One region of the Brenneria sp. L4-2C genome, then DNA from elsewhere that is predicted to be linked to it. Evidence: riboswitches for the same ligand, from Rfam matches in the RefSeq annotation. Region 1 holds a riboswitch; the other holds the start of a gene.
The links. Region 1 has a riboswitch for cobalamin ahead of btuB (TonB-dependent vitamin B12 receptor BtuB). Riboswitches for the same ligand answer to the same signal wherever they lie in the genome.

Region 1 (9,818 bases):
CACTCGTTGTTTCGCGCGGAAAAACGCATCGGTCTGGTGCTGTTCGGCAAGGGAAACATCGGTTCTCGCTGGCTGGAGCTGTTCGCCCGCGAACAGTCGCACCTTTCCGCCCGTACCGGGTTTGAGTTTGTACTCGCCGGCGTGGTGGACAGTACCCGAAGCTTGCTGAACTATGACGGGCTGGACGTCAGCCGGGTGTTGGCGTTTTTCGACAGTGAAGCGCAGGAGCGTGATGGCGAAGACCTGTTTCTGTGGATGCGCGCGCACCCCTATGATGATTTAGTCGTACTGGATGTGACGGCCAGCGAATCCGTGGCGGATTTGTATCTCGATTTCGCCAGCTACGGTTTCCATGTGATCAGCGCGAACAAGCTGGCAGGGGCGTCCGGCGGTAATAATTACCGTCAGATTCGCGACGCTTTTGCCAAAACCGATCGTCATTGGCTATACAACGCCACGGTCGGGGCGGGGTTGCCGGTGAACTTCGCCGTGCGCGACCTGAGGGAAAGCGGCGACAGCATTCTGGCGATCAGCGGTATTTTTTCGGGAACGCTGTCGTGGCTGTTTTTGCAATTCGATGGTTCAGTGCCTTTTATGGATCTGGTGGATCAGGCTTGTCAGCAGGGACTGACGGAGCCGGATCCGCGCGTTGACCTCTCGGGGCAGGATGTGATGCGTAAGCTGGTGATCCTGGCGCGTGAGGCGGGATATGAGATTGAGCCCAGTCAGGTACGGGTTGAATCGCTGGTGCCGGCGGGTTGCGAGGAAGGTTCCGTCGATCAGTTCTTTGAGAATGGGGAATCGCTGAACGAGCAGATGTTGCAGCGGCTGGAGGCGGCTCAGGAGATGGGCATGGTTCTGCGCCATGTCGCGCGCTTTGACGCCAATGGCAAGGCTCGCGTTGGCGTCGAGGCGGTCAGGCCCGATCATCCGCTGGCTTCCCTGTTGCCGGGCGACAATGTGTTTTCGATTGAAAGCCGCTGGTATCGGGATAACTCATTGGTGATCCGTGGTCCAGGCGCCGGACGGGATGTCACAGCCGGCGCGATTCAGTCGGATTTGAACCGCCTGGCGCAGCTGCTTTGATCGAAAAATAGCGATTCTTAACCGTCGTTTTGGCAAATCGTGTGCGCAGCTGTCGGCGCACACGATAGCTTGCGTTACTCAGCTTCACATTGCTCCGCGTTCATCTATTTTCGTCCGCTCTGCCTTGCAAGTCGGTTTCCATCCGCGCATACGCCGTTCATCGACGATGATGAGCTTTTTTCATATACGATGAATAATCATCAGCATGCTGGCGGGTAAAAAGATTGACTCTTTGGGTGGATTGCGTCATTTTTTATATAGACGTCTAAACGTATAGACGGTTATGAGAACGATAACAATAGCACTGGTTAATAGGATAGGCAGGTATGAGTTTTTTTCACGCAAATCAGCGGGAAGCGCTGAATCAGAGTCTGGCGGAATTGCAGGGACAGATTAATGTGTCATTTGAATTTTTCCCTCCGCGCACCAGCGAGATGGAAGAAACGCTCTGGAACTCCATTGACCGGCTGAGCAGCCTTAAGCCGAAGTTTGTTTCCGTGACCTACGGCGCCAATTCGGGTGAACGCGACCGAACCCATAGCATCATCAAAACCATTAAAGAACGCACCGGGTTGGAAGCGGCGCCGCACCTTACCTGCATCGACGCCTCTCATGAACATTTACGCGAGATCGCGCAGGATTACTGGCAAAGCGGTATTCGCCACATTGTGGCATTGCGTGGTGATTTGCCCCCTGGCGGCGGCAAACCGGAAATGTATGCCGCCGATCTGGTCGCGTTGCTGAAAGACGTGGGTGATTTTGATATTTCCGTCGCCGCCTATCCGGAAGTTCATCCCGAAGCCAAAAGCGCTCAGGCGGACCTGATTAATCTGAAGCGTAAGATTGACGCCGGCGCCAATCGGGCGATCACCCAGTTCTTTTTTGATGTGGAGAGCTATCTTCGCTTCCGCGATCGCTGCGTGTCCACCGGTATTGATGTTGAGATCGTACCCGGAATTCTGCCGGTTTCCAACTTCAAGCAGCTACAGCGTTTCGCCACTATGACCAATGTACGCGTACCGAACTGGATGACGTCGATGTTTGAGGGGCTGGATAACGACCCTGAAACCCGCAAAATGGTCGGGGCGTCTATTGCCATGGATATGGTGAAAATTCTGAGCCGCGAAGGCGTAAAGGATTTTCATTTTTACACCCTCAATCGCGCCGAATTGAGCTATGCGATTTGCCATACGCTGGGGGTACGCCCGGCGGTCGGCTGAACGAAGAGATGCTGCGACAAAACGTTGGAAATGTGCAAAACGTCGTTATTAACTTTAAAACCCTGCCGGCGCAGGGTTTTTTTGTGGTTATCTCTCTGCAAAAATTTTTGCGGCGGTTTGTTTTCTTATTCTTAAAAAATGACGCGATTCAGTTTTATACACCGATATTTCCCAACAATTATTTAATTATCCTCTTTTATTGTGGTTAATTGCGATATTTTCCTTGTTATAAAAAATTCCTTAAACATCCGCCTTAAATGTGTCGTTAATAGCAGTACACAAAATGCGATTAGTGCCAAATTGCTTGAATACGCCCGCTAACTCGTTATAGCGTGGCAGATGGCCGGAGGATCTGGCCGCTAAAAGCCTCTGGTGAAGAAAAAGTAATGGCCGTTTTATCATTGAACAACGCGTTTGTCGTAACCCCAATTCGTTGGTCGTCCTTGCGCGTATGGGGAAGTCATCTGTGGATTTTGCTTACCTTTCCGGCTGGGCGGCATCAAGCCGACTGATTAAGAGTAAAAGTGTGGTGTTATCTGGGTAAAAATAAACTGATACGCTTCGATGGAAAGCATGATTCATTTGAATATTGATAGGGAAAACCATCTGTTGCTAATCTTTCTATCGTTAATTGCTATCATGATAAGGAGAATAATAAATGAATATTCGGGATTTAGAGTATCTGGTGGCGCTAGCAGAACATCGTCATTTTCGGCGTGCCGCAGACTCTTGCCACGTTAGTCAGCCGACGCTCAGCGGACAAATCCGTAAGCTGGAGGATGAGTTGGGCGTGATGTTGCTGGAAAGGACCAGTAGAAAAGTATTGTTTACCCAGGCGGGTTTATTGCTGGTTGAACAGGCGCGCACGGTATTACGCGAAGTTAAAGTATTGAAAGAGATGGCCAGTCAGCAGGGTGAAACGATGTCAGGGCCGTTGCATATCGGCTTGATCCCGACCGTCGGCCCCTACCTGTTGCCGCAGATCATTCCGATGCTGCACCGCACATTCCCCAAACTTGAAATGTACCTGCATGAGGCGCAAACCCATCAGCTTCTGGCCCAGTTGGACAGCGGTAAGCTCGATTGCGCTATCCTGGCTCTGGTGAAGGAGTCTGAAGCCTTTATTGAAGTGCCTTTGTTCGATGAACCGATGAAACTGGCGATTTATCAGGATCACCCCTGGGCAAACCGGGAACGCGTGGCGATGGCCGACCTGGCCGGCGAAAAATTACTGATGCTGGAAGATGGGCATTGTCTGCGCGATCAGGCGATGGGATTCTGTTTCCAGGCCGGCGCGGACGAAGATACGCATTTCCGCGCCACCAGTCTGGAAACGCTGCGAAATATGGTGGCGGCGGGCAGCGGCATTACGCTGTTGCCGTCGCTGGCGGTGCCTCATGAACGCGAACGGGATGGCGTGTGCTATTTGCCGTGTCATAAACCCGAGCCGAAACGCACCATTGCGCTGGTCTATCGCCCCGGCTCGCCGCTGCGCGGACGCTATGAGCAACTGGCAGACACCATCCGCGAGCATATGCAGGGCTACATGGAAAACGCGTCAAAACAGGCGGTTTAGTCCATTCAGCGCCGCAACCCGATAGGCTTCCGCCATGGTCGGGTAATTGAAGGTGGTATTAACGAAGTATTCGATAGTATTGCCTTCACCCTTTTGTTCCATAATCGCCTGGCCGATATGAATAATCTCCGCCGCTCGCTCGCCGAAACAATGAATCCCCAGTATCTGTTTCGTTTCGCGGTGGAATAGGATCTTCAGACTGCCCACGTTCATACCGACAATCTGCGCGCGCGCCAGATGTTTGAACTGCGCGCGGCCTACCTCATAGGGAACCTTCATCGCCGTGAGCTGCTGTTCGGTTTTCCCCACGGAACTGATTTCAGGAATGGTGTAAATCCCCGTGGGAATATCCTCAATCAGATGGGCGGCGGCATCCCCTTTGACGATCGCCTGCGCGGCAAGACGCCCCTGGTCGTAGGCGGCGGAGGCCAGACTGGGATAACCGATGACGTCGCCGACGGCGTAAATATGCGCCAGTCCGGTCTGGTACAGGCTGTTGACTTTTATCTGCCCGCGACTGTCGGTGCTTAGGCCGATATTTTCCAAACCGAGCGTTTCCGTGTTGCCGGTGCGTCCGTTGGCGTACAGCAGGCAATCCGCCTTCATTTTTTTGCCGGACTTGAGATTAACGATAACGCCATCCTCCACCCCTTCAATACTGTCGAACTCTTCGTTATGACGGATCACCACGCCATTGTTCCAGAAGTGATAAGAGAGCGCGTCCGACATCTCCTGATCGAGGAAGGCCAGCAGGCGATCGCGGGTGTTGATGAGATCGACCTTGACGTTGAGGCCGCGAAAGATCGACGCGTATTCACAACCAATCACGCCCGCGCCATAAATAATGACGTGCCGTGGTTCGTGGTCGAGCTGCAAAATGGAATCGCTGTCGTAGATCCGGGAGTGGCTGAAATCGACTTCGCCGGGGCGGTAGGGCCGAGAGCCTGTGGCGATGATGATATTGGCCGCCGTCAGCGTGTCGTGAGTGTTGTCCGGATAGTGAATGGCAAGGGTATGTTCATCAATAAAACGGGCTTCGCCAGAGAGCAGATCGCATTGGTTACGTTCATAAAAACCCTGGCGCATTTGGGTTTGCTGGCCGATAACGCTGTCGGCGTGGCGCAGAATATCGGAGAAAGAAGAGCTGATGATGCGCGCGTTGTCGCTGTAGAGCGGGTTCTGGTTAAACTCGATAATACGGCTGACGGCATGGCGAAGCGCCTTCGAGGGGATGGTTCCCCAATGGGTGCAACCGCCGCCGACATTGTAATGCCGCTCAATCACCGCAATTTTCGCCCCTTGTTTGGCTAATCCCATGGCGGCGCCTTCACCGCCGGGGCCGGAACCGATAACGATGGCGTCATAATCGAACTGTTTTGGTATGGTCATGTAGGGTAACCTGTTCTATACAAAACAATAACGTGATTGTAACATCCGCCGGGGCGGAACCCAATAATTCTTATGTTGGTGATGGAAACCTATGATCACATTTTTAATATGACAAACTTTGTCTCAGTATGCTGACAATAAAGTTTGCTATAGTGATTTTTTGGCAAGGAAACGGATGATTTGGGCAGGATAATGGGTGTCAGAGCACAACAAAAAGAACGGACGCGTCGTTCCCTCATTGAGGCGGCATTCAGCCAATTGAGCGCGGAGCGCAGCTTTGCCAGCCTGAGTTTGCGTGAGGTCGCGCGTGAGGCCGGTATCGCGCCGACGTCTTTCTATCGCCACTTTCGTGATGTGGACGAACTTGGGCTGACGATGGTCGATGAAAGCGGGCTGATGTTGCGTCAGTTGATGCGCCAGGCGCGCCAGCGGATTGCCAAAAGCGGCAGCGTGATCAAAACGTCTGTCTCGACCTTTATGGAATTCATCGGCAACAACCCCAATGCCTTTCGACTGTTATTGCGTGAACGTTCAGGGACTTCCGCCGCGTTTCGTGCGGCTGTCGCGCGTGAGATTCAGCATTTCATTGCTGAACTGGCCGACTATCTGGAGGTCGAAAATCATATTCCACGCAGCTTTGCGGAGGCGCAGTCGGAAGCGATGGTCACTATTGTTTTCAGCGCCGGCGCGGAAGCGTTGGATGTCGGTCTGGAACAGCGCAAGCAGCTGGAAGAGCGGCTGGTATTGCAACTGCGCATGATTTCCAAAGGCGCTTACTACTGGTACCGGAAAGAACAGGATAGTGGAGCAAGCACGTCGTAAATCACAGGCACGAGAAGAGAAAAGCTATGACAGAACAATCCCAGCATCATTATCGACAAAAAGGAACGCTGATTTTGGCGTTGGTCGCAGGTTTATCCGTTAACGGTTCATTTTCGGCGTTATTCAGCGCACTGGTTCCGTTTTCGATATTTCCTCTGATTGCGCTGGTGTTATCCGTATATTGCCTGCATCAGCGTTATATGAACCACAGCATGTCTGAAAGCGCGCCGTTGCTGGTGGCCGCCAGTTTCCTGCTGGGATTGTTGCTTTACAGCGCCATCGTTCGGGTTGAATACCCTGCCATTGGCTCAAATTTCATTCCTTCGATTCTTTGCGTGGCGCTGGTGTTGTGGATTGGCTTCAAGCTGAAATTCCGCTCATCGGCCAATGAGGGCGATACCTCGGAAGTATGAGACGCAGGCAGGCGGTTAAGCCTGCCGGAGCATGCGCTTACGGCTGTTTCTCCAACAGTACGCCGCATTCCATGTGGTGGGTGTAAGGAAACTGGTCGAACAGCGCCAGTCGGCTTATGCGATGGGTTTTCGTCAGCGTTTGCAGGTTATGACATAACGTTTCCGGGTTGCAGGAAATGTAAAGAATGCGCGGATAAGCCTGCACCATGTTAAGCGTTTCCGGATCCAGCCCGCTACGCGGCGGATCGACGAAAATGGTTTCGCAGCGATAATCCGTTAACTCAATGCCTTGTAATCGCTTAAACTGACGAACGCCGTTCATGGCCTGGGTGAACTCTTCCGCCGACATGCGAATAATCTGCACGTTATCAATGTGATTGGCGGCAATATTGTATTGCGCGGCCGCGACGGACGGTTTGGCGATTTCGGTCGCCAGCACGCGGTCAAAATTGCGCGCCAGCGCCAGCGAAAAATTCCCATTGCCGCAGTACAGCTCCAGCAAATCCCCGGTTGCATCTTGCGTTGCGTCCAGCGCCCATTCCAGCATCTGAATGTTCATGGTGGCGTTGGGTTGGGTGAAGCTGTTTTCCACCTGCCGATAAATCATCTCGCGGCCGGCGATGGGCAGACGCTCGTCAACATAATCCCGATCCAGGCAAATCTTGGTTTTGGTCGCCCGGCCAATCAGTTGGATCTGGAAACCCTGCGCGCGCAATGCGTCCCGCAGCGTAATGGCATGCTGTCGCCATTCATCATCCAATGCCCGGTGATACAACAGGGAAACCACTATCTCGCCGCTCAGTGTGGAAAGGTAGTCAATCTGGAACAATTTGCGCCGCAAAACGGGGTTGGGGCGCAGGGCGGCAATCAGCACTGGCATCAGTTGGTTTATTAACTCACTGGCGGCCGGAAAGCTATCGACGCGAATACGCTGTTTGGTCTGTTGATCAAACATGATGTGGTAAAGGTCGTCGTCGTCATGCCAGACGCGAAACTCGGCGCGCATGCGATAGTGGCTGGCGGGAGAACGAAATACCGCGGGTTTTGGCGCATTGAATGATGCCATCATGTTGCTAAGACGTTCTGTTTTCTGTGCTAGGTGGTTGTCGTATTGTTCAACGGGCAGGTTCTCTGGCGTCATGGTTTTCTCATCTGAATGGCATCAAAAAGGGCTTTGTTAGCCGGAAAATCCAGGCGATCCGGCTGGGAAGTCCAGTTTCGTAATGTTATTACTCTGTAATGAAATAAGAGACTAGACCTCCGGATAGCGCGATCGTAGCATGAAAATCCGGCCTTTTATTACAAGTTAAAAGGGAATCCAGTGTGAATCTGGAGCTGACGCGCAGCGGTAAGGGAAGTCCGAGCGATAGCATGATGCAGACACTGTCTTATTTAAAGATGGGAAGTCATCGCTCTGTGTTGCTACGAATGGTTGTGACCAACCGTCAGAGACGTAGCGACGGCCCCAAGCCCGAAGACCTGCCGGTATACGTCGCAGTAACCACGATCGCGTGCTATTTATCGTGGTAATGCGGCATCCTGATATATGATTTTGGATGCTCGACTCATGTTTAATAAAACCTTGCTGCTGGCAGCGCTCCCTGTCACAGCTTTTTCCGCCTGGGCGCAAGACAGTGCTTCACCGCAAAAGAATACCGATGAGCTGGTCGTTACGGCGAGCCGGTTCCCTCAACCCGTTTCCTCCGTTCTCGCCCCCATCGATATCGTTACCCGTGATGATATCGACCGTTGGCAGGCGAAAAATGTATTAGAAGCCATGCGTCGGTTGCCGGGCGTGGATATTGTGCAAAATGGGGGCATAGGGCAGTCAAGTTCAACCTTTATCCGCGGAACCAATTCAAGCCATGTACTGGTGTTGATTGACGGCGTCCGTCTTAATCAAGCAGGCGTATCCGGTACTTCAGATCTGAACCAGATCCCCATTTCCCTTGTGCAGCGCGTTGAATATATCCGTGGAGCGCGCTCCGCAGTTTATGGCTCAGACGCCATCGGCGGCGTCATCAATATCATCACAAGCCGTGATAAGGCAGGCTCGACGATTTCCGCCGGCATAGGATCCCATGGATATCAATCTTATGACGGCGCGACGCAGCAGAGGCTGGGGCAGAACACGGTCATTACGGCAGCAGGCAATTACACCTATACCAAAGGTTTCGATGTGGTTGCCGGCTTGCCGTCGGGCTCCACCGCTCGCCAGCCAGATACCGATGGTTTTATGAGTAAATCGCTCTGGCTGGATATTGCTCACCAATTTAGTGAGCAACTGGGCGGCTTCGCCCGCGTATACGGATTTGACAATCGTAGCGACTACGATGGTTATAGTGACTGGAATCATCCAGGCGTGGTTGCGGATACGCGTCAAGTTTATGGTCGTAGTTATTACACCGGCCTGCGTTTTCATGAAGGGATTTACGCCTCGCAGCTAACCGCCAGTTACAGTCGAAGTAAAGATTATAATTATGACCCCGCCTATGGGCCGTATTCGGCGTCAGCCACGCTGGATGATTCCGATCAGTACAACGTGCAGTGGGGAAATACGTTTGCTGTCGGAACGGGACATCTCAGTACCGGCGTCGACTGGATGAAGCAATCGATTCAGCCCGGCACCGCCTCTATTTCTCAAAGCAAGGATATACGCAATACGGGCCTTTACTTAACGTCTCAACAGCAGATTAAGTCTGTCATTGTAGAAGGCGCAGTCCGTAGCGATAACAACTCGCAGTTTGGATGGCATACGACCTGGCAAGCCAGCGCTGGCTGGGAGTTTATTGATGGTTATCGTTTGATCGGATCCTATGCGACGGCCTTCAAGGCGCCCACGCTGGGACAGCTTTATGCCGCCTCTACTTATTATTCAGGAAATGCTGAATTGAAACCTGAAGAATCACAACAGTGGGAGGGCGGCATTGAGGGATTAACGGGGCCGCTTTCCTGGCGGTTATCCGCATATCGTAATGAAATTGATAACCTGATTAATTTTTCAAACAACAGTTATTACAATATTGGTAAAGCAAAAATCAAAGGCGTTGAATGGACGGGGACTTTTGTCACTGGGCCACTGGAACATGAATTAACGCTGGAATACCTTGACCCGCGCAACGCCAAAACCAACGAGGTGCTGGTGCGGCGAGCCAAACAGAAAGCTAAATATCAGCTTGGATGGAATGTTTATGATGTCAATGTTGATATGATTTACCAATATAGCGGCAAACGGTTCGACACGGGCAATAGCCGTCTGCCCAGCTACAGCACGGTCGATCTCGCCGCTTCATATCCCGTCACCCCGCAGTT
Region 2 (9,818 bases), on a different contig from region 1:
TCTGCATTTGAGTTAGCCTTAATTAGCGGATATAACTTCGCACTGAGGTCGTTATTGGGGCGTACCTGAGCGAAACCTGAGAGGGATCATGTTGTTATCGACATGATCCCTCTCAGGTTTTTTTTTACCTGTTTTCGGCCCGTCGACGATGACTCGTCATTGAATCCGACAGACAAACGAACATCAGCAGTGGGTGATGTCGTGATGACATTATCCTGATGACAAAAGGAGAGGAATATGAAGTATCAAACGCTTAAAAGTTTCCCTCAGGGGTTTTTATGGGGCGCCTCGACGTCGGCTTACCAGGTTGAGGGGGCGTGGAATGAAGACGGCAAGGGGCCGTCGGTTATTGATGCGAGAACGTCTTATCCGGAAGGCACTTCAGATTACAAAGTGGCCAGCGATCACTACCATCGCTACCAGGAGGATGTTGCGCTATTTGCGGAGATTGGCTTCAAAACCTACCGTTTTTCCATCGCCTGGAGTCGCATCATTCCCGACGGCAGCGGTGACGTTAACCCGGCTGGCATTGCGTTTTACCATAATCTGCTCGACGAATTGCTGCATTACGGCATCGTGCCGATTGTCACGATGTATCATTTCGATCTGCCGCAGGCCTTGCAGGAAAAAGGCGGCTGGTATAACCGCGAGACGGTGGATGCGTTTGAACGCTTCGCCAACGTGCTGTTTGATGAATATGGCGACAAAGTGAAGTACTGGCTGACCATCAACGAACAGAACATGATGATTCTACATGGTTCCGCATTGGGAACGTTGGATCCCAATCTGGAAAATCCGCAGAAAAATCTGTATCAGCAGAATCACAATATGCTGGTCGCACAGGCGAAGGCGATGAATGCGCTGCATGACAAAGTGCCTGATGCGAAAATCGGTCCGGCGCCGAATATCGCCCTGATCTACCCGGCGACTTCAAAACCGGAAGATGTCATGGCGGCTTTCAACTACAACGCGATCCGCAACTGGCTGTATCTGGATATGGCGGTCTATGGGCGATACAACACTACCGCCTGGCGTTACATGGAGGAAAAAGGCTGCGCGCCGGAGATTCAACCGGGAGATATGGCGATATTGGCCGCGGCGAAGCCGGACTTCATCGCATTCAACTATTACACCTCGCAAACGGTCGAGGCCAGTAAAGACGACGGCTCCGATGAAGTTGCCCGCGATGGCGACCAGCATCTTACATCGGGCGAAGAGGGCGTTTGCCGGGGTACGAACAATCCGTGGCTGCAAAAGAATGCCTTTGGTTGGGAGATCGATCCCATCGGTTTTCGCAATACGCTGCGGGAGTTGCACGATCGCTACCATTTACCGCTGATCGTAACGGAAAACGGCTTGGGGGCGTTCGACAAGCTGGAAGAAAACGACCAGATTAATGATGATTACCGTATCGATTACCTGCGCCGGCATATTGAACAAATTCAACTGGCGATTACCGATGGAGTAGATGTCTTCGGCTATACGCCGTGGTCGGCGCTGGATTTGATTTCAACGCATCAGGGCTGCTCCAAACGTTACGGCTTTATTTATGTCAACCGTGATGAGTTCGATCTGAAAGATTTGCGGCGCATCCGTAAACAAAGTTCGTACTGGTATGCGCAGGTCATTAAAAATAACGGCTTGTAGCCGTTATGGCAGAAGGGCGAGGGCGGCGCCACGCTGCCTCGCCTTGTGCGGCGGCAATGTTCGGTATGTTGAAATTGACCTGGAAGCGTCAAAAATGTGTCTTGGTTGTTACATAAAATCGTAGGTGAATGTAACTAAGTATTTATTCGCCTTCTTTCAGGATGATTCTGCATTGTCTGCCGATTTTGGCCCCTCTATGATTCGCTCGTGATATCCCATCAACACTGAGGTAAACATGAGTCGTATTTTTAAAATCATTGGGGTGATTACTTTGATCACGGCGCTAAGTGGTTGTCTGTTCCCGCCTCCCGGTGGTGGTGGTGGTCACGGCGGCGGTCATGGCGGTGGTCATGGCGGCGGCGGGCCTGGTTTCCAGGACATGCGCGGCAGTCAAATGGGACCACGTTAAGTTTTTGTTCACCACACCAGGCATGAATACCATTCACAGGCAGGTTTCCCCTGCCTGTTTTTGTTATCCCTTCAGCTTACCGCGTTGTTCTTTTGTTACTCCGCGCCATTATCAATAATGATGCTAACGCAATGATAACGATGTTATTATTCGTTTCGCTATAATTACCTTCAAAATAACGATTATCTGAATACAGGAACAGAATCATGCAAAAATTACGTTATATACTCGGCCTGATCGTGATGCTTTCACTGTCGCAGATTGCAGGAATCGGCGGCGCTTATGCTGAAACGCCGCGACCGCCGATAGCGAATACCGTGAAAGCATACCAGGGAACGGAAGGCGCGCAGGTCTGGACATTGCGTGTTGGCGAAGCAGACGAATCACAGGCGCTGGTGCAGATTACCGGAATTGATCATGACTGGAACAGCAAAATCCAGAAAATGAATGTTGAAAAACTGTCCAGTAGTACTCGCTACTGGCTGAACGTAAATGATAAGAAGTTTGTCGCGCTGATATTGAACCAGGGTTACGGCGAACTTTATCTGCCTGGCGAAGCGCAACCGGTGCAAATCGGCTACAGCAAAGACCTGTCTGATCAGGGTAATGCGGAGGCTTTCCTGACCGACTATTTGCAGCAGGCGGGAAATAACTAACCCCCGGTCGCCGGTCGACAACAATGTGCGATCCCGGTCTACTACCCGGTTAACAACGCCGTCATCCCCGCCTACTAACCCCGTCATCCCCGCGGTTAGTAGGCGGGGATCGCCTGCTGAAACCGTAAATAGCCATTGACTGATTCCCGGTTACTTGCCCCATCTATGGGGCTCGCCCTTCAGGCTGCCGCAAGCGGCGTTCAAAAACATTCCCGATATTTTTGTGCGCAGGAATGGCGAAGAAGGTGGGCGGGGATCTGGTAAATAACGTATTGAGGGCCGCGTTATAAAAGGTCCGCTTCATCACCGTACGCCGCCGGCGATCATCGGCAACAAATAGTGAGTAGGATAATGCCGGGTAACGCCGCGCTGATGCAGCTGGCGGCTGACTTTCTCCACATCGTGACGGCGGCGGTCGAGCAGCAGGCCGACCACACTGCCGCTGTGCGCCACATTCAAACCATACAGTCCGTTGCTTTCCACCACATCCAGCAAATCGTTAAAAGCCGGCTTGCGCAGCGTTTGCTGACTGGCGATGGCGCTGAGGAGACAGGCTTCCCCCAACCGATAGCGGTCTTTCGCCGCCGCCGCCGAGCAGAACAGTCGCCAGGCGCGATCCAACCGGTCGGCGTGTCGCCGCAACGCCTGCCGACGGTCACGGCGGTGGTAGGCGGCGGTGTCCAGCGTTTGCGGGCTTTCCAGCAGCAAAATATCGATATCCGGCCGCCAGTCGCAGGCGATGGCGGTTTCGGCCGTCTGATGATCAAACAGCGTAAGTTGGCGAAAGAGCGTGCTGTCGGTGGGCTCCAACCGCACGCACAGCGCGGCAAGCGCCGCTTCATCCAGCGTTTCGCCAAGATGGCGGGCGGCGGCCAGCGCGGTCGCGGCGATATCGGCGGTGCTGCTGGCCATGCCTTTGGCGACGGGAATGGTGGAGGTGAACTCAATGCGCAAGCCGCGGGCCGTTTCCGCCGGATAGCCGAAGCGGGCGAGTATGGCTGCCAGCATGTGTCGCATGCGCGGACGTTCATTCAGCCCCGGTTTGCCGTCCGTGACCGACACGGTGCAAAACCAGTCCACCGGACAGGAGATCAGCTTTTCCCCGCCGAGGATCCAGCCCTGAATCAGTTCGCCGCAGGAAGCGGGGCAGCGCGCTTCAGCCATGGCCGAAAACCTGATGCAGGGCGGCGACGAGTCGCCTGTTATCGTCGGCGCTTTTAATGGCGACCCGATAGTCGCTGGCGCTCAGACCGGGGTAGTTGGCGCAGGAGCGAATCAGAATCTGCTGTTGCAGCAATGCCTGCTGAAGGTCGATTTCCGCTCGACGGCAGTGCAGAAAAATATAGTTGGCCGCCGGTTGCCAGACCCGAAGCTCGGGCATGGCGGTCAGTTCCCGGTAAAGCCAGCGCTGCGCGTCGGTCAGCCAGCGGCGGGTGGCGTCGATATAGGCCTGGTCTTGCAGAATAATTTCGCCGGCCAGCGCGGCGAACGCATTAATGGTCCAGGGTTCGCGCGCGCGTTTCATCGCGCTGACGGCCTGCCGGTCGCCGCTGACCAGATAGCCGAGGCGCAGACCGGGAATGGCGAAAAACTTGGTCAGCGAGCGCAGAACATACAGAGGGGAGAACGTTGATAAGTGTGGAATCAGCCCCGGCGCGTCCGGTACAAAATCGATAAAGGCTTCATCAACGATCAGCGCGGTATTGCGCTTGCGGCAACGCTCGGCGATCGCCAGCACCAGGCGGGCATCGGGCATCAAACCGGTCGGGTTATTGGGCGTGGCGATAAACAGGCAATCGTACTGGGTGTTGTCGAGCGCCGCCAGCAGGCGCTCGTCGGGTTGAAAACCGTCCGCTTCCGTCATGACATAATCGTCAATCACGCAGCCGACCCGTTGCAACGCGCGGCGGTATTCGGCAAATCCCGGCGTCAGCAGCAGCGCCCGGCGCGGCTGAAGATATTGCGCCACCGCGTAAATCAACTCGGTGGCGCCGTTGCCCGCGATAATATTGCTCGCATCACAACCGTGAACGCGGGCGAGCGCGGCGTGCAGCTCGCGGTATTCCACATCGGGATAGCGCTCCGCGCGCTCAAGCTGGCTGACTATCGCCGCTTTCAGCGACGTCGGCATACCCAGCGGATTGATATTGGCGCTGAAGTCGATAATGTCGCTGGCATCCATGCCGATCTTCAATGCCATTTCCAGTATGTTGCCGCCGTGTTCGCTCATTACGCTCTGATATCCCTGCAATAACTATGGATGTCAGCGTACCATAAGCGACGGAACGGCGGCTACGTTGCCTGTGACGCCGGGACGGGGCGAATGCTAAAAGCTCGCTTTCAACGACGCGATATCAATCACAAAGCGATAGTGTACGTCGCTTTTCAGCATACGGTCGTAGGCGGTGTTGATGGACTGGATATCGATCATTTCAACGTCGCAGGTAATGCCGTTCTCGGCGCAAAAATCCAGCATTTCCTGCGTTTCCGCAATGCCGCCGATCAGCGAGCCGGCAATCGTTTTACGTCCCATCACCAGCGCGCCGCTGTGTACCGTCGGCTCAATAGGTTCAATCAGACCGACCAGGATCAGCGTCCCGTCGCGTTTCAGCGTGCTCAGGTAGGGGTTAAGATCGTGCTGCATCGGCACCGTATCGAGAATGATATCGAAGCGGTTGGCGACCGCCTTCAACTGCTCGTCATCGGTGGAGATCACCACGTGATCGGCACCCAGGCGACGCGCTTCCTGCTCTTTGCCCGGCGAGCGGGTGAACAGCGTGACGTCCGCGCCCAGCGCTTTGGCGAACTTCAGTCCCATATGACCCAGACCGCCCAATCCAACCACCGCCACCTTATCGCCCGGCCCGACGTTCCAGTGCTTCAGCGGCGAGTAGGTGGTAATGCCGGCGCACAGCAGCGGCGCGGCGGATTTCATATCCAGCTTGTCGGACAGGCGAAGCACGAATTTATCGGCAACGATAATCCGTTCGGAGTAACCGCCGAAAGTGGGCAGACCGTCGTGACGGTCAACGCCGCCGTAGGTGCCGGTCGGCCCTTCGACGCAGTATTGCTCCAGTCCGTCGTCACAGGCGTCGCAATGTTGACAGGAATCGACCATACAGCCGACGCCGACCCAGTCGCCTTCTTTAAATTGCGTGACGGATTTACCCACGCCAACCACCTTGCCGATGATTTCATGGCCGGGAACAACCGGGTAAAGGCTATTTTTCCACTCGTTGCGCGCCATATGGATATCGGAATGACACACGCCGCAATAAACGATATCGATGACGACATCGTCTTCACGCGGATCCCGACGAACAAACTGGTGTGGAACTAACGGGCTGGTAGCATCAAGTGCGGCAAAACCACGTATATTCTGCATTGCGTTTTCCTCTTCATTTATTGCACGACATCAAGGGATGAAATTTTGGATTCAGTATGATGCATATCTCAGTTAATAGATTATGAATTTGTGATGTGCTTCGTGGTCATGGTTTTAAGCGGCGGGGGATGACAAAACTTGGCTCTTTGGCCCGGTCATAGCGGCTCGAATAGCGCGGATGTTCGCGATGATGAGAACAATAATTTGTTATTCCGGCGCGAAAATAGGCATCGAAAAAAATAAATGTTTACCATTTTGTTGCTATGAAGGCCTGTATTGAGTTGGACGATAACCTGGTCTTACGGTTTTCATTCTCGTGAACGCCACCATCGTCGTTCGTCCGCCACTGTCGTTCCGCCAACCACCACGCGTCATGCCCGCGTCAGTAGGCGGGGAACGCCTACTGACGCCGTGGACAGTCGTTGACTGATTCCCGCCTGCGCGGAATGACGGGGTTCGAGGGGAATGAGGGTCAATGTATTCAAAGCACTATAACAGATAAACAAACGTTAATGCGGTGTAAATGAAAAGATAGAAAAAAACTAAAGATTGTATCGCTGTCAGGTAAGAATCTTTCATCGGAAATGATTCTGCCGGGAAGGGGGTGAAATTCCCCCGCAGCCCCCGCTGCTGTGATGCCGACAAACCCGTTAAAGCCACTGATTCGCAGGATTGGGAAGGCGCGGGGGAGGATGACGCTAAGCCAGAAGACCGACCTGACAGCCTGTCTATATTCAACTCCTTCGGTGGGAAGCGGGTTGTCATCCGATATGCGCACCGGTAATGCCGGCTGCGCGTACGCTGTTGACGCCGCCTTTCCCGACCGAAACGTCGGGATTTTTTATGTCGAGTTTCAGTGAAAAAAAACCGGATAAGCTCGGGGCGAGTAAAAAGGCGTTTGTTATCGCCGGCACCGGGAGCGGTTGCGGTAAAACCACTGTGACGCTGGGGATTCTGCGGGCGCTGATGCGACGCGGGCTGGCCGTTCAGCCTTTCAAGGTCGGCCCGGATTATCTGGATAGCGGCTGGCACAGCGCGGTCTGCGGCGTGGCGTCACGCAATCTGGACGCCTTTATGCTGCCGACGGCGACGCTTAACGGCCTGTATAACCAGCACATGCGCCACGCCGATGTGGCGGTGATCGAAGGGGTGATGGGGCTGTACGACGGCTATGGCACCGATCCGGATTATTGCAGCACGGCGGCGATGGCCAAGCAGTTGGGCTGCCCGGTGATTTTGCTGGTGGACGGCAAAGCGGTATCCACGTCGGTGGCGGCCACCGTAATGGGTTTTTGCCGTTTCGACCCCGCGCTGACCATCGCCGGCGTGATTGTCAATCGCGTCAACTCGGCGCAACACTACGCGCTTATCCGCCATGCTATCGAACACTATTGCGGCGTCCCGGTATTGGGCCGATTGCCGGTTATGGAGGATGTGGCGTTGCCGTCGCGGCACCTCGGTCTGATCCCGGCGCAGGAGCAGGCGAACGACGATCGGCGCTGGCAGCGGCTGGCGCGGCAGGTGGAAGAAACCATTGAGCTGGATCGACTGCTGGCCTTGTGCGGCAATACGGCGTCACCCGCAGGCGTTGCGCCTGTTTTACCCGCTGCCGCTCTGGCCGACGGTTTGACGCTGGCGCTGGCCGATGATGAAGCCTTCAATTTCTACTATCCGGACAACCTGGATTTGCTGGAGCAGGCCGGGGTACGGATCCAACGTTTCAGCCCGCTTTACGACCGCCGGCTGCCGGATTGCCAAATGATCTACATCGGCGGCGGTTATCCGGAAATCCACGCGGCGCAGTTGGCGCGCAACACCGCGATGCATCGCGCCTTGCATGACGTGCATCAACGGCGCATCCCGCTGTATGCCGAGTGCGGCGGCCTGATGTATCTGGGCGCCGGGCTGACCACGCCGGACGGGCAGCGCCACGCGATGAGCGGCATCCTGCCCGGCGAAAGCGCGATGGGCAAACGGCTGACCCGCTTTGGCTATTGCCAGGCGCAGGCGAAGCAAGACACGCTGCTGGCGGCGGCCGGTGAAATCCTGCGCGGTCATGAATTCCATTACTCCGATTTTTCCACTTCGCTGTCTCCCGTCTTTGATTGCGCCAAATTGCGCGACGGCGCCGTTATGCGGCAGTGGCAGGGCGGTTATCAGCTTGAACAGACCTGCGCCGGTTATCTGCATATCCACTTCGCTCAACGTCCCGGCGTACTTGACCGCTGGTTGAGCGCCGCCCGGAGGCGGTTATGACGCTAGCGGCCTGGTTCGTCGCTTTTTTACTCGACCACTGGCTGGGCGATCCGCCGCATTGGCCGCATCCGGTGCGCTGGATCGGTAATTTTATCACCTGGCTGCAAGACGGCATTCGCGCCCGTTGTCGCAGCGAACGGGCGCTTAAACTCGGCGGCGGATTGCTGTGGCTGGCGGTGGTGGGCGTCACCTGGGCGGTAAGCTGGGGCGTGTTGGCGCTGCTGACGTCGATTCATCCGTGGCTCGGCTGGCTGGCGCAAGTGTGGATGATTTACACCTGTCTGGCGGGGCGTTGTCTGGGGGACGCGGCGCTGGCGGTTCACCGCGCGTTGCGACAGGGCACGCTGGCGGAGAGCCGCCGCCAGCTTTCATGGATCGTCGGGCGCGATACCTCGCAGCTTGAGAAACCGCAAATCACCCGCGCGGTGGTGGAAACCGTTGCCGAGAACAGCATTGACGGCGTGATCGCGCCGCTGTTTTTCCTGCTGATCGGCGGCGCGCCGCTGGCGATGGCCTACAAAGCGGTGAATGCCCTGGATTCGATGGTCGGCTATAAGAACCAAAAATATCGGGCGATTGGCTATGTTTCCGCCCGCATGGACGATCTGGCCAATTATCTGCCCGCGCGGCTTGGCTGGCTGCTGCTGAGCGCCGCCGCCTGGCTGCTGAGAGAAGACTATCGCCAGGCGTGGCGCATCGGCTGGCGCGATCGCCGCCGTCATGCCAGTCCCAACTGCGCCTGGTCGGAAGCGACGGTAGCCGGCGCATTGGGCGTACGGCTCGGCGGCCCCAATAATTATTTCGGCGAGCGGGTGGAGAAGCCCTGGATCGGCGATGAACGACGAGAGATCGCGTTGAGCGATATCCCGCGCAGCATCAGTCTGATGAAGGTGGCTTCTTTGCTGGCTTTACTGTTGTTTAGCGCCGCGTATTTTCTGCTGTCGGTCACACTGACGGGATAAGGAACAGAGAGATGAACTATCTGCAGCAACCGCTGGATATCGAGCGGCAAAGTTTTGTCATTATCGGCGACATCATCGCCAGCGAACATCCGGACTACCGTTTCGCCGATGCGGAGCAGGAAGCGGTGATTAAGCGTGTGATCCACACCACGGCGGATTTCGACTGGCTGGATACCTTGCATTTCTCGCCGGATGCGGTGGCGCAGATCGCCGACGGCCTGCGCACCGGCTGTACGCTGTATACCGATACCACCATGGCGCTGTCGGGCATCAACAAAACCCGGCTGGCGAAACTGGGCTGCGAGTGCCGCTGCTTTATCAGCGATGCGCGCGTGGTCGCGCGGGCGCAGGCCGAAAACATGACGCGCTCGATGGCGGCGGTGGATGTGGCGCTGGAAGAGCCGGGCCGTAAGCTGTTCGTGTTCGGCAATGCGCCCACCGCGCTGTTTCGGCTGTTGGAGCATACGGCGGAAAAACCGGACTCGGCGCTGGCGGTTATCGGC

Region 2: it holds a riboswitch for cobalamin, as region 1 does, so the genes downstream of both, ABRZ26_RS08380 (cobyrinic acid a,c-diamide synthase CobB) here and btuB (TonB-dependent vitamin B12 receptor BtuB) in region 1, are expected to answer to the same signal.

Annotation. Positions count from the first base shown of each region.
Region 1 covers NZ_JBEIAC010000021.1:1,364-11,181, reverse strand. Annotated here, with positions in the region: gene ABRZ26_RS21080 (bifunctional aspartate kinase/homoserine dehydrogenase II) at 1-1,086, shown strand, start outside; gene metF (methylenetetrahydrofolate reductase) at 1,413-2,306, shown strand; partial or broken gene ABRZ26_RS21070 (glutathione peroxidase) at 2,562-2,806, opposite strand; gene oxyR (DNA-binding transcriptional regulator OxyR) at 2,965-3,882, shown strand; gene sthA (Si-specific NAD(P)(+) transhydrogenase) at 3,865-5,265, opposite strand; gene fabR (HTH-type transcriptional repressor FabR) at 5,464-6,093, shown strand; gene ABRZ26_RS21050 (YijD family membrane protein) at 6,120-6,506, shown strand; gene trmA (tRNA (uridine(54)-C5)-methyltransferase TrmA) at 6,544-7,647, opposite strand; cobalamin riboswitch at 7,778-8,007, shown strand; gene btuB (TonB-dependent vitamin B12 receptor BtuB) at 8,074-9,818, shown strand, end outside.
Region 2 covers NZ_JBEIAC010000004.1:103,496-113,313, forward strand. Annotated here, with positions in the region: gene ABRZ26_RS08350 (glycoside hydrolase family 1 protein) at 238-1,647, shown strand; gene ABRZ26_RS08355 (hypothetical protein) at 1,883-2,056, shown strand; gene ABRZ26_RS08360 (hypothetical protein) at 2,263-2,712, shown strand; gene ABRZ26_RS08365 (GHMP family kinase ATP-binding protein) at 3,016-3,876, opposite strand; gene cobD (threonine-phosphate decarboxylase CobD) at 3,869-4,942, opposite strand; gene ABRZ26_RS08375 (NAD(P)-dependent alcohol dehydrogenase) at 5,039-6,097, opposite strand; cobalamin riboswitch at 6,643-6,831, shown strand; gene ABRZ26_RS08380 (cobyrinic acid a,c-diamide synthase CobB) at 6,881-8,353, shown strand; gene cbiB (adenosylcobinamide-phosphate synthase CbiB) at 8,350-9,315, shown strand; gene ABRZ26_RS08390 (cobalt-precorrin-8 methylmutase) at 9,327-9,818, shown strand, end outside.